3 regions of the Brevibacillus sp. NSP2.1 genome follow, and region 1 is predicted to be linked to each of the others. Evidence: a T-box and tRNA genes for the amino acid it is inferred to sense, from the RefSeq annotation. Region 1 holds a T-box; the other regions hold tRNA genes.
The links. A T-box is a leader RNA that pairs with one kind of tRNA and senses whether it is charged. The one in region 1 lies ahead of M655_RS18695 (valine--tRNA ligase), so its partner is inferred to be a tRNA-Val.

Region 1 (4,294 bases):
GAGGCGTTCCAAATCTTGTTGGCGAAGTTGCGGTTCGCCTCGACTTTTTCCCAGTAAAAGCGCTGGTCGTTCCCTGGCGAGTTGCCTGTCGCCAGCGTGAAGCGCAGGGCATCCGCGCCGTATTTTTCGATCACTTCCATCGGATCGACGCCGTTTCCGAGCGACTTGGACATTTTGCGGCCTTCGGAGTCGCGGATAATGCCGTGAATCAGCACGGATTCAAACGGGCTTCTTCCGGTGAACTCAAGACCGGAGAACATCATGCGCGCTACCCAGAAGAAAATGATGTCGTAGCCGGTTACGAGGACGTTTGTCGGATAGAAATACTTCATGTCCTCGGACTCTTCCGGCCAGCCGAGCGTGGAGAACGGCCACAGACCAGAGGAGAACCAGGTATCGAGCACGTCGTTGTCCTGCTCCAGCTTGTGGCTGTGGCAGCTCGGACATTCGGTGACATCTTCGCGGGAGACGACGGTCTCGCCGCACTCCTGGCAGTACCAGGCGGGAATGCGGTGGCCCCACCAGAGCTGGCGGGAAATGCACCAGTCGCGAATGTTCTCGATCCAGCGCAGGTAGTTGGTCTTGAAGCGCTCCGGAACGAATTTGACGCTGTCTTCGCTGTTGGCGTTGGCAAGCGCGAGGTCAGCCAATGGCTGCATTTTCACGAACCACTGGGTGGACAAATACGGCTCTACAACGGCGTCGCTGCGCTCGCTGTGGCCTACCTGGTGGATGTGCTCCTCGATTTTGAACATGACGCCTTGCTCTGTCAGGTCTTTGATGATTTGCTTGCGGCAGGCAAAACGGTCCAGCCCTTTGTAGATGCCTGCCTGCTCGTTCATCGTGCCAGTCTCGTCCATGACGACGATTTGCGGCAGTTGGTGGCGCAGTCCCAGCTCGAAGTCGTTCGGATCGTGCGCAGGCGTGATTTTTACCGCGCCGGAGCCGAACTCTGGATCGACGTACGTATCCGCGACAATCGGGATTTCGCGACCGACAATCGGCAAAATGACGGTTTTTCCGATCAGGTGCTTGTAGCGCTCGTCTTCCGGATGGACAGCGACAGCCGTATCGCCCAGCATCGTTTCCGGACGGGTCGTCGCCACTTCGATGTAGCCTGTGCCGTCAGCGAGCGGATAGCGCATATGGTGCAGGGCGCCTTTTACTTCCTTGTAAATGACCTCGATATCAGACAGGGCGGTACGGGCAGCCGGGTCCCAGTTGATGATGCGGTTGCCGCGGTAAATCAGCCCTTTTTCGTACAGGCGGACGAATACTTCGCGCACAGCTTTGGACAAGCCTTCATCCATCGTAAAGCGCTCGCGGGAGTAGTCCAGCGCAAGACCCAGCTTTTCCCACTGCTCGCGGATGTGCGAAGCGTAAATGTGCTTCCATTCCCATACTTTTTCGATGAACTTGTCGCGGCCGAGGTCGTGACGCGAGATGCCCTCTTCGCGCAGCGTCGCTTCTACGCGGGCTTGCGTAGCGATCCCGGCGTGGTCCATCCCAGGCAAAAACAGCGTGCTGTAGCCTTGCATCCGCTTTGCGCGGGTGATGATGTCTTGCAGCGTCGTATCGAGCGCATGGCCCAAGTGCAGCTTGCCCGTCACGTTCGGAGGCGGGATCACGATCGTGAACGGACGCTTCGCCGGGTCGCGTTCCGCCTTGAAAAACTGCTTTTCGATCCAGTACGGATACCATTTGCTTTCGGCTGCCTTCGGGTCGTAGTTCTTCGGCAGCAATTGGTCGATGTCGGTTGTTGGCTGAGTTGACATGGGTAGGCTTCCTCCTCTAGGAAAAATAAAAAAACCCTTCATCCAAAGGACGAAAGGATTATTTCGCGGTACCACCTTTGTTAACATACGGCAAGAAGAGTCCAGCGTATGTTCCCTCAAACAAGATAACGGCTGCGAACCGCTTTTGGCTAGACACATCGTGTTCACCAAAAACAACTCCCGGGCGACCTTCAGTCCATCTCTCCTTAGAGAATCTTCCAGCATCTGATTCTCCTCTCTGCAAAGGGCTCCTGACCTACTCTTCCCGATCATCGTTGATTCGATATGTAATTGTGGTATCGTTGCCTTTGCTTATTATATACAATCACGCTGTTTCGCGTCAAACCCGGTTTCGCCCACTTTTCCCACCGTAATGCCCAGCGCCTCGGTAAAGCCCAGTACGCTTAAAATATCCAAAATTTCTTCGCGGACATTGACAATCTCTACCTGTTTGCCAGAAGCAAGCAGTTCTTTCGTAGTAAAATACAGACTTCCAATACCGGAAGAATCTACAAAGGATACACCTTGAAAATCGACGGTAACGGAATGATTGCGCCCTCCGTACTGCTGGAGCAATTCACCCACTCGATCTCCCACAGCCATGTCCAGCTCTCCGGCGAAAAACAGCGTAGCCTGTCCGTTCGTCTCTGTTGCTCGGTAGTCCATGCTCAAACTCCTCTCAATAGGTATCGGTGTAGCTGATTTTGTTCTCTCTCACTCATGTTACCCGCTTCACCCGACTTGCAAACATTTGGTATTTTCTCCAATGTTCATCAGCTTGTCAGCGCACACTCCAAAATCAGCTTCGTTCCAGCCGCCGTGCTGCTCAAATAAATCCGGTCACAGTATTGCAACATGACGTGAAAGCCCGCTCCCAGCGAATTGCGCGTCGAGAATCCTTGCTGCAACGTCGCCCGCGGCAAATCTTCGAGCAAAATGCCCTGGCCCTGGTCGTGGATGACCACCCGGCACAAATCTTGATCGTGGGCGATATAGAGCGTGATCGTTCCTCCGCTGCCGTGCTTGAGCGTGTTCGAAGCCGCCTCGTTGACGGCGACGAGAAAGTGCAAAAAACGTTTGGCGACAAACCCCAGCGGCTCCAGCGTGCGCTTGAACGACCTTCTGAGCAGAGCCAAATCCTCCGGCGCCTGAATGTCCATCGCGAGCGATTTGTGCCCCTCGCGCAGCAGAAAAAACAGCTCCTCGTCGCTTAGCAACAGCAGCTTGCCTGCCGTGACCACGCCGAGAATGTCTCTGTATATTTCCCACTCGCGCCGTTTTCTTCTGCGTTCTTCCGCGATGGCAGCCGTCACGTCAATCAGGGCGATCCCACAGGTGCGATCCGGCAAAATCGACGCGTACATTTCAAACACTTTTTTCCCGTCGTGACTGACAATCTGTTCCCGCAAGGAGTTGCCGTGGACGGTCGCCTCACCAATCAGGCGCTGCATTTCCCCCTCGACATCGGGGGCCGCACGGTTCGAGCCGAGCGGACGCACTTTGCCATCGTCAAGCAGATAGAGGAAAATCGTCTCGATCTGGCGCAGGATGGACAGCTTCTGCAGCTCCTGCTTGATGAGACGGCCTCGCTCGTCATCCCGATCTTTATAACTATGCAATACGTCTGTAGGATTCAACTCGTTGCACATATGCCACGTATGAAATTCTTCCAGAAGCAACCGTTCCAGCACTTCTTCCTTGCGCAAAACCTTCTCGATATCAACGACATAGTAAGGAACACCGTTGATTCCCTGCAGCCCGCTGCCGATAATGCGAAAATCGAAAGCGAGCTCGACCTCCATGCGTCCATGCAACTTTTTGGTCGAACTAAGCAGGCCGATAGCTGTCCGGCTGACTGCTATCAATTGGGCTTGACTTGTTTCCATTGTCGCAAGCTCCGTCACCTTCACCTTGCGCGGCGGCAGCACTTTTTGGGCAGACCCGCCGGAACGGAGCTCAAGAAGACAGTTGCGACAAGCGGGATTGTCCGGACACTGTTCACACAGAATCACCGTTCATCCTCCTATTCACGGGCGCTTCAGCTCGGGTACTCCATCAGTGCGGGAGTTTCACTTCTTCGTTGTCCGGCATGAGAGCCGGATTGAAACTGCAAAATCAAAACGGAGATGTCGTCTGTTTGCTGGCCTTGGCGCGTCATCGCCCACAGGTACGATTCGACGCGTTCCATCGTCTCTTCTTTGCCTGGCTCGTCCAGCAGGGCGGCAAGATCTTCGAGCAGGCCGTGAGAGCTGCGCAGCACGTCTTTTCTTCCCGTATCCAACAATCCATCTGTGTATAGTAGCAATATACCTTCTTCTAATAAGGGTACTTCTTCCAGTTGATAGGTGCTATCGGACAAAAGCCCTAGTCCTACCCCGCCCCGGCAGCGCAAGACGTTTTTTTGCGTGCTGGACAAATAGATCGGCTGCGGATGGCCCGCCCTGGCAAGCAGCAACTCGTGGCGGGTCGCATCGTAGACCGCGACAAGCATCGTAATGTACGAGCGGGTTTTCGCCAGA
Region 2 (4,294 bases), 790 kb from region 1:
AGCACGAGAATGTAGACCCACTTTTCCTCGCCGATCACCTTGCGATCAAACGCCATGTCAGGGCCAGCGTGTACGACCATCCCCGGCTCCATATCGTATCCCGTGCCGTCAAACCACATTTTGGCTCTCCCGGATAGAGGGAAAATAAATGCCGAATGCAGCCCGGTTCGTCCCCCAAAATATTTCATTCCCGGCTGTCGTTCTTCGAGGGATACACTGGTGAGTGTAATGGCTCCCCTGGCGTAATAGTCGATCAACAGACCAACCTTTGCTCTCTCCATTTGCACCCCGCCTTGCTTTTTACTCAAAAGAACCGTTGGATGTAAGCGCGGCATGGTCGCTACCGCATCCAGGAAAAGCTCTGCAACCCCCCAGCACATGGATATGCTTCATGCATGGATATGCTTCATGCATGGATATGCTTCATGCATGGATATGCTTCACGCTTGGCTAGCTTTGGTCACGCACACGCTTCTCCTATCGGCAGGCAAGCGCCAGCCTCGCTTGGTTCTTCTCTCGCTGGTTCTTCTGTTCAGGTGTTGTTGCCAGCGGCTCGCGCTGTTACTCCGCTCGGCGTAGCACCTGGCATTGGAACACATTTTTACTCACAAAATCTGCAATTTACCTCTTGTGAAAATTTCGGTTCTCGTTTATCATAATAGATAATGATTCTCATTTTCAACAAATCAACTTGGCCAAACTGTCGAACTCTACAGCTTGCTCTTCTGGCTGCTTGCAGGACTGATTTCTTCATTTCTTGCGTGTAACGAATCAGTCACCTGTTGCATCCGGTTCGCTTGCTTGCTGATCGGTTTCAGGAGATGGAGCGATACATACTGCTTTTCATGTTGATCGTAACAAATAAAATAACCCTAAGGATGAACATCCTTAGAGCTTGATTTCAGAAATGGTGCCGGTGAAGGGACTTGAACCCCCACGGTTTCCCTCACGATTTTGAGTCGCGCGCGTCTGCCATTCCGCCACACCGGCAATTAAATTGGAGGAGGCACCCGGATTTGAACCGGGGATAAGGGTTTTGCAGACCCGTGCCTTACCCCTTGGCTATGCCTCCATGTATAAAAAAGGTTTGAATGGAGCGGACGACGGGTCTCGAACCCGCGACCTTCGCCTTGGCAAGGCGACGCTCTACCAATTGAGCTACGTCCGCGTATAAATGGCTGGGGTACTAGGATTCGAACCTAGGAATGACGGAGTCAAAGTCCGTTGCCTTACCGCTTGGCTATACCCCAATAAGTAATCCCCAACTTTGAAATTATGGGGCGATCGATGGGACTTGAACCCACGAGTGCCGGAGCCACAATCCGGTGCGTTAACCCCTTCGCCACGACCGCCATATTAACTAACTATGCCTTTTGGAAAATGGCAGGGGCAGTAGGAATCGAACCCACACCAAAGGTTTTGGAGACCTTCGTTCTACCGTTAAACTATGCCCCTACACATGGTGGCTCGGGACGGAATCGAACCGCCGACACGAGGATTTTCAGTCCTCTGCTCTACCGACTGAGCTACCGAGCCGTATGTATCTTTTGCTTAGCGTGCCATTTGTTGTTTGTGAAAAATGGCGGAGCTGACGGGACTCGAACCCGCGACCTCCGGTGTGACAGACCGGCGTGAACTCCAACTTCACCACAGCTCCATGTTTGGTTGCACCTACAGGTACTCCCTTTGCAAGAAAGAAAATTTGGTTGCGGGAGCAGGATTTGAACCTGCGACCTTCGGGTTATGAGCCCGACGAGCTACCGAGCTGCTCCATCCCGCGACGATTCGGACGATCAATGTCAGCACCTATCTTAGAAGCAAGACGCTTTTGGCTGACCATCCATATGATTATGATAAGTGGTGGAGGCTGACGGGATCGAACCGCCGACCCTCTGCTTGTAAGGCAGATGCTCTCCCAGCTGAGCTAAGCCTCCAAAGTACCCCACAAAGAGAAGAGATTGCGTTGTAGCAACACCGAGTACTTTGCGGGGACCCCAACAACTAGTTGGGTGTATAAGTGACCCGTAGGGGATTCGAACCCCTGTATGACAGCGTGAAAGGCTGCTGTGTTAAACCGCTTCACCAACGGGCCAAGATGGCGGATGGAGTGGGATTTGAACCCACGAGACGGGTCAACCCCGCCTACACGATTTCCAATCGTGCTCCTTCGGCCGCTCGGACATCCATCCAAATTTTCCGCTTGCCCTGTTCGCATATCGCTCGGGCAAGAACTAATCTATCATATCTAACAGCCGATTTCAAGGAGTATTTTAAAAGTTTTTCTGCGTGCAAATCTGTGAAAACGAAGCGGCTCCCCGCTGGCGTTCTCGTCCTGGCAGCGACCGCCATGACACCACCCTCTCTCCGCTCTGCCTCGCAAGTTTTTGCGTCAATTTTCGTGGAAATTGCCTAAAGCAACTTCCCCGCTTTTCCAATATGCTACCAATAATCATTGACGATGCGGAGTGATGGCTGGTGGGCAGAAGAAGACGGCGGGCAGGTCGGATTCCTTGTTTGTACGGAAACTGGTGCGGCCCGGGCTGTTCGGGGCCGGGCGCCCCGATTGACGATATCGACCGCTGCTGCAAAAAGCACGACCGCTGCTATCAAAAGCGCGGCTATTTTTCCTGTAGCTGCGACCAGGAGCTTTTGCGCTGCTTGCAAAACAAAATCGACATGAACACGGAAAAGGGCAGGGTGGCCGCGATGATTTCCGCCTATTTTTCCCGCTCCAAATGCATTCCGGACGACTTGAAATAGGCTGTTTTGCGAATTGTCACGATTGTCATTCTTCATACAAAAAATGGTAACACCTTGGACATGAATCTGCCATAACTCCCGTGTTTTTCCTTTGGCTTTTTTTGGTACTCTAGTGAATGTCCAAGGAGGGTACAAGGCCGTGGAAGTGCATATACGAACCGATGCCAGTGCAGCACTGACGTTAAAGAAAGAAATTATTTGTCATGGAATTTCCTGCTTTTATGTCCGCCCGTTTGAAAATGATCAAGTAGAATTTGTATTCCTCGCGCTCTCGGAGCACCAGAAGAAGCTGTTATCCTATACGCTGCGAAACTACAGCTACGCCCTAACTTACCTATCCTAATCCTAGCCATATGACAGATTGTAATATCAAGTGCGACACCTAGATAAAAAAACGGCCCATGATTGATTCGTGTAAAATGAAGTCACCACAACACCATTTACACAGGAGAATCAATCATGAGTTATACACATCTTAGCATAACAGAGCGTAGTGAGCTAGCACTCCTTCATCGGTTGGGTTGGTCTGCCCGCGCCATTGCCAGAGAACTCAAACGGCATCATGCTACCATTGCCCGTGAGTTAAAACGGGGTTGTAAGGCAGGGGAATATCAGGCAGAAGCCGCGCATGAGGTTTACGAGAAACGTCGCGAACGGTCTGTTCCCAGAGGCAAGCGGACTCCTGAACGTGAGCATTACATTGCCAGTAAGCTGGCGCAGACCTGGTCTCCCGAGCAGATTGCCGGACGGATGAGTCAGGAATGCCCCGAACAGAAAGTGTCGTTTAAAACGATGTATCGCTGGCTGTATCAGGGCTTTTTGGTTAAAGGAGATACCACCGTTCTGCGCCACAAAGGGAAACGCCGGAGACCAATCGAAACACGTGGTCGTTTCAACGTAGGAAAGTCCATTCGGCAGCGACCCAAGGAAGTACGAAAGCGTGAGAGCTTTGGTCATTGGGAACGGGATACGGTTGTTTCCAGCCGTGGAAAAAGTAAGGCGTGTGTCGCGACGTTCGCTGAGCGCAAGACACGCTTTTACCTTGCCGTAAAGATGCCTGATCGTACCTCGGCTTCCATGGAAAAGGCCTTTGGTTTCGTTGCTGAGTCGTTACCGAAAGGATCGTTTCAAACAGCTACCGTTGACCGTGGCAAAGAGTTTGCCTGTTACGAACGGCTGGAGTCAGCACATGGCGTAAACATTTACTTTGCCGATCCCTACTCTTCCTGGCAAAGGGGCACGAACGAGAACGCAAATGGCCTTCTGCGAGAATTTTTTCCCAAAGGCAAGGATTTTGCCGAAGTCTCCGAGGAGGAACTGATTCAGGCCTTGGAGCTCATTAACAATCGGCCAAGAAAATGTCTGGGCTGGAAGACCGCTTACGAATCATTCATGGAAGCTCTGTCGCACTTGTCTTGACAATTCGTCCGGTACAAAAAAGCCATGCAAACCGCGCATGGCAAAGCGAAGCAACGGAGTGGCGGCTTGCGAGTAGCGGGCCGCTCTGTACAAAAGCCTGCTAGTTCCGCTTGTC
Region 3 (4,294 bases), 1.7 Mb from region 1:
TGGCGGCAGCTCGCACAAGTTTTTATATGTGCTTGCAAATGCTGATTGGCTAATTCATCAGTGTCCCCATCCAAATATTCGTGGATGAGAATAATCATTTCCCGGCATTCCATCGTGATTTTCTCCTTTCTCACATCAATCGCAACTTGCTTCGCAACGCTTCCCGTCCTCGGTGAATGCGTGTCTTGATCGTCGTAATGGGAAGTTTTACGATATCGCTGATCTCCTGCAACGACAAGTCCTCAATGTAGCGCAAGATCATAATCGAGCGATATTTCGGCTGCAACTGGGACAGAGCACCCTGTACTGTCTCCTGCAGCTCCTGCGTCACGACTTTGTCTTCCGGTGTTTTCTCACTAGAAGACAGGCGCGAATACCAGTCCATTCCCTGTCCAGGTTCGGTTTCTTCATCCAATGAAAAGTCAGGTCTTTTTTTACGGCCACGGTCGATACATAGATTGGTCGCGATCCGGTAGATCCACGTGGAGAACTTGTAGCTGTCATCGTACGAATGCAGATTGGCATACACGCGCAAAAAAGTCTCCTGCGCGATGTCCTCCGCATCCTGACGGTTTCCCACCATGCGATAAGCAAGTTGGAATATCTTGTCTTTATAAATTTCGATCAACTCCGCAAATGCTTCACGGTCTCCACGCTTCGCTCGCTGAGTCAACCGTTTCTCTACAAAATCCATGCGATCCTCCCCACAATACCGTAATCCTATATACGGATGATACTGCAAATGGTTTCGTTCTAAATGCGTGTTTGTGCAGGTAATTTGTTGGGAAATAGAGGAATAAGGTAACTGCCTACCTCTATATATTATTGATGATAACTCTTTCATCCCTCAGTTGGAAAGGAGAGTGGGACGTATGTCGAAGCAGGACGTTCTCCTCCAGATCGAGCAGCTACGCAAAGAGCTCAACGATCAGTATAAGAAGCAGGCAACCATCACTCCTGAATTAGTCGCCCTAAGCGTGCAACTTGACCATCTATTAAACGAACTACATCTCCATCCTTAGAATGTACTTCTTTCTCCCACCAATGTAAAGATGCGTAAAAAGCAAAAAGAGAGGCGATTTTTGCCTCTCTTTTTGTTCTCAGACAACGATTGGTTACAGCAGTTTATCGCCGAATACAGAGCTCATCAACGCGACTGCGACGCGCGCTGTCATGTTTTCACGGTCGAGGATCGGATTTACTTCCACAAATTCTGCGGAACAGAGAATGTCAGCGTCAGCCAGCATCTCCAGGGAGACATGCCCCTCCCGGTAAGAAATACCGCCGATAACCGGGGTTCCTACTCCTGGCGCGTCATGCGGGTCCAGTCCGTCCAAATCCAGGCTCAAGTGTACGCCATCGGTGTTTTTGGACACGTGGGCAATCGCTTCTTCCATCACGCGAGCCATTCCCAGCTTGTCGATCTCGTGCATGGTGAACACTTTCATGCCAATGCGCTTGATTAAATCGCGCTCGCCTTGATCGAGGTCGCGCGCCCCGATAATCACCACGTTTTCAGGCTGCAGCTTTGGCGCAAATCCGCCGATGTTCGTCAAACGCTTATGTCCATAGCCAAGGCTCGCCGCCAGCGGCATCCCGTGGATGTTTCCCGATGGAGAAGTCTCTCCTGTGTTCAAGTCTCCGTGCGCATCGAACCAGATGACCCCGAGATTTTTCACGTGCTTGGCGACACCTGCAATCGTTCCCAAAGCAATGCTGTGATCGCCCCCCAGCACGAGCGGGAAACGGCCTGCCGTCATGATATCGCTTACAACATCAGCAAGCTTTTCATTCGCTTCTACAACCTCATCCAAGTACTTATGGTTTTCTGTTTCCGTAAACCGATGAGGTCGTGTTACAAAAATATCTCCACGGTCCTCGATATGAAAGCCCATTTTCTCCAAACGAGCTACAACACCTGCGTAACGGATTGCACTTGGTCCCATATCTACTCCACGACGGTCTGCACCCAGATCCATCGGTACACCGACAATACTCATGTTCTTGTTCATGTAGACGCCCCCATTCCTTCGATCGTTGTTGCTCCACCCCTATATTGTAGCCTCCGATCGCGAAATGACTCAACTCGACAGGATTTTGCATAAATAACCCGTCTGGCCTAACGTCGTTCAAAATGGAATGGGAGCAGTCTTTACCTATGAAAAAAACGAGCAACCGAATCGGCTACTCGTTTTAGGCAATACGTATGGAGCGGGTGATGGGAATCGAACCCACGCGACCAGCTTGGAAGGCTGGAGTTCTACCATTGAACTACACCCGCGCAATTTTAGTTAGAAAACAAAAACCCGGCAACAAGTGCGGGGAAAAATGGTCGGGAAGACAGGATTCGAACCTGCGACCCCTTGGTCCCAAGCCAAGTACTCTACCAAGCTGAGCTACTTCCCGATTTTTCTGTTTTTACAGCGCTTCTCCTCACTTTTGGAAGTAAGGAAGCGTGCCCTGAGAGATTCGAACTCCCGACCTTTTGATTCGTAGTCAAACGCTCTATCCGGCTGAGCTAAGGGCACATATTTTATAAAAGGTAAAAACTGGTGAGCCATGAAGGACTCGAACCTTCGACCCTCTGATTAAAAGTCAGATGCTCTACCAACTGAGCTAATGGCTCGCAAATGGCTGGGGTACTAGGATTTGAACCTAGGAATGACGGAGTCAAAGTCCGTTGCCTTACCGCTTGGCTATACCCCAAAAATGCGAAAAAAATGGTGGGGAGAGACGGATTCGAACCGCCGAACCCGGAGGGAGCAGATTTACAGTCTGCCGTGTTTAGCCACTTCACTATCTCCCCATTTTTAGTTCAACAACAAGTGGTGGAGGCTGACGGGATCGAACCGCCGACCCTCTGCTTGTAAGGCAGATGCTCTCCCAGCTGAGCTAAGCCTCCAAAGTACCCCACAAAGAGAAGAGATTGCGTTGTAGCAACACCGAGTACTTTGCGGGGACCCCAACAACTGGTTGGATGTATAAGTGACCCGTAGGGGATTCGAACCCCTGTATGACAGCGTGAAAGGCTGCTGTGTTAAACCGCTTCACCAACGGGCCATGTTCATAATCATTTCTGGTGCTCCCGACAGGAATCGAACCTGCGACCTCTTCCTTACCATGGAAACGCTCTACCGACTGAGCTACAGGAGCAAATGGATGGCTCCTCGGGACGGACTCGAACCGCCGACCGATCGGTTAACAGCCGATTGCTCTACCAACTGAGCTACCGAGGAACGTTGAAGGATTTGTTCCTTCAAAACTGAATACGCATGTTTGCTAAGAGATGTGTGGATAAGTCCTCGACCGATTAGTATTCGTCAGCTCCACGCGTTGCCGCGCTTCCACACCGAACCTATCAACCTCATCGTCTATGAGGGGTCTTACCAGCTTAACGCTGTGGGAAATCTCATCTTAAGGGGGGCTTCACGCTTAGATGCTTTCAGCGCTTATCCCTTCCATACATAGCTACCCAGCCGTGCTTCTGGCGAAACAACTGGTGCACCAGCGGTATGTCCACCCCGGTCCTCTCGTACTAAGGGCAGCTCCTTTCAAATTTCCTACGCCCGCGACAGATAGGGACCGAACTGTCTCACGACGTTCTGAACCCAGCTCGCGTACCGCTTTAATGGGCGAACAGCCCAACCCTTGGGACCTACTTCAGCCCCAGGATGCGATGAGCCGACATCGAGGTGCCAAACCTCCCCGTCGATGTGGACTCTTGGGGGAGATAAGCCTGTTATCCCCAGGGTAGCTTTTATCCGTTGAGCGATGGCCCTTCCATGCGGAACCACCGGATCACTAAGCCCGACTTTCGTCCCTGCTCGACTTGTAGGTCTCGCAGTCAAGCTCCCTTCTGCCTTTACACTCTACGAATGATTTCCGACCATTCTGAGGGAACCTTTGGGCGCCTCCGTTACCTTTTAGGAGGCGACCGCCCCAGTCAAACTGCCCACCTGGCATGGTCCTCTCGCCCGATGAGGGCGACGAGTTAGAAACTCCGTACATCAAGGGTGGTATCCCACCGACAGCTCCACAGAGGCTGGCGCCCCTGCTTCTCAGCTTCCCACCTATCCTGTACATGATGCACAAAGTTCCAATACCAGGCTACAGTAAAGCTCCATGGGGTCTTTCCGTCTTGTCGCGGGTAACCTGCATCTTCACAGGTATTATGATTTCACCGGGTCTCTTGCCGAGACAGCGCCCAAGTCGTTACGCCTTTCGTGCGGGTCGGAACTTACCCGACAAGGAATTTCGCTACCTTAGGACCGTTATAGTTACGGCCGCCGTTTAC

Region 2: it encodes a tRNA-Val, which carries the amino acid that the T-box ahead of M655_RS18695 (valine--tRNA ligase) is inferred to sense. The anticodon was not compared.
Region 3: it encodes a tRNA-Val, which carries the amino acid that the T-box ahead of M655_RS18695 (valine--tRNA ligase) is inferred to sense. The anticodon was not compared.

Annotation. Positions count from the first base shown of each region.
Region 1 covers NZ_CP048274.1:3,835,952-3,840,245, forward strand. Annotated here, with positions in the region: gene M655_RS18695 (valine--tRNA ligase) at 1-1,775, opposite strand, end outside; T-box leader at 1,818-2,057, opposite strand; gene M655_RS18700 (STAS domain-containing protein) at 2,091-2,441, opposite strand; gene M655_RS18705 (ATP-binding protein) at 2,549-3,787, opposite strand; gene M655_RS18710 (PP2C family protein-serine/threonine phosphatase) at 3,814-4,294, opposite strand, start outside.
Region 2 covers NZ_CP048274.1:4,625,231-4,629,524, forward strand. Annotated here, with positions in the region: gene M655_RS22410 (helix-turn-helix transcriptional regulator) at 1-281, opposite strand, end outside; tRNA gene M655_RS22415 (tRNA-Leu) at 909-990, opposite strand; tRNA gene M655_RS22420 (tRNA-Cys) at 999-1,072, opposite strand; tRNA gene M655_RS22425 (tRNA-Gly) at 1,093-1,168, opposite strand; tRNA gene M655_RS22430 (tRNA-Gln) at 1,176-1,250, opposite strand; tRNA gene M655_RS22435 (tRNA-His) at 1,277-1,352, opposite strand; tRNA gene M655_RS22440 (tRNA-Trp) at 1,382-1,455, opposite strand; tRNA gene M655_RS22445 (tRNA-Phe) at 1,461-1,536, opposite strand; tRNA gene M655_RS22450 (tRNA-Asp) at 1,581-1,657, opposite strand; tRNA gene M655_RS22455 (tRNA-Met) at 1,704-1,780, opposite strand; tRNA gene M655_RS22460 (tRNA-Val) at 1,859-1,934, opposite strand; tRNA gene M655_RS22465 (tRNA-Glu) at 2,019-2,092, opposite strand; tRNA gene M655_RS22470 (tRNA-Ser) at 2,097-2,189, opposite strand; gene M655_RS22475 (phospholipase A2 family protein) at 2,476-2,760, shown strand; gene M655_RS22480 (hypothetical protein) at 2,900-3,103, shown strand; gene M655_RS22485 (IS30 family transposase) at 3,220-4,179, shown strand.
Region 3 covers NZ_CP048274.1:5,490,124-5,494,417, forward strand. Annotated here, with positions in the region: gene M655_RS26945 (zf-HC2 domain-containing protein) at 1-113, opposite strand, end outside; gene sigW (RNA polymerase sigma factor SigW) at 131-694, opposite strand; gene M655_RS26955 (aspartyl-phosphate phosphatase Spo0E family protein) at 873-1,022, shown strand; gene rocF (arginase) at 1,116-2,012, opposite strand; tRNA gene M655_RS26965 (tRNA-Gly) at 2,208-2,281, opposite strand; tRNA gene M655_RS26970 (tRNA-Pro) at 2,330-2,406, opposite strand; tRNA gene M655_RS26975 (tRNA-Arg) at 2,455-2,528, opposite strand; tRNA gene M655_RS26980 (tRNA-Lys) at 2,551-2,626, opposite strand; tRNA gene M655_RS26985 (tRNA-Gln) at 2,632-2,706, opposite strand; tRNA gene M655_RS26990 (tRNA-Tyr) at 2,722-2,806, opposite strand; tRNA gene M655_RS26995 (tRNA-Val) at 2,827-2,902, opposite strand; tRNA gene M655_RS27000 (tRNA-Glu) at 2,987-3,060, opposite strand; tRNA gene M655_RS27005 (tRNA-Thr) at 3,078-3,153, opposite strand; tRNA gene M655_RS27010 (tRNA-Asn) at 3,161-3,236, opposite strand; rRNA gene M655_RS27015 (23S ribosomal RNA) at 3,291-4,294, opposite strand, start outside.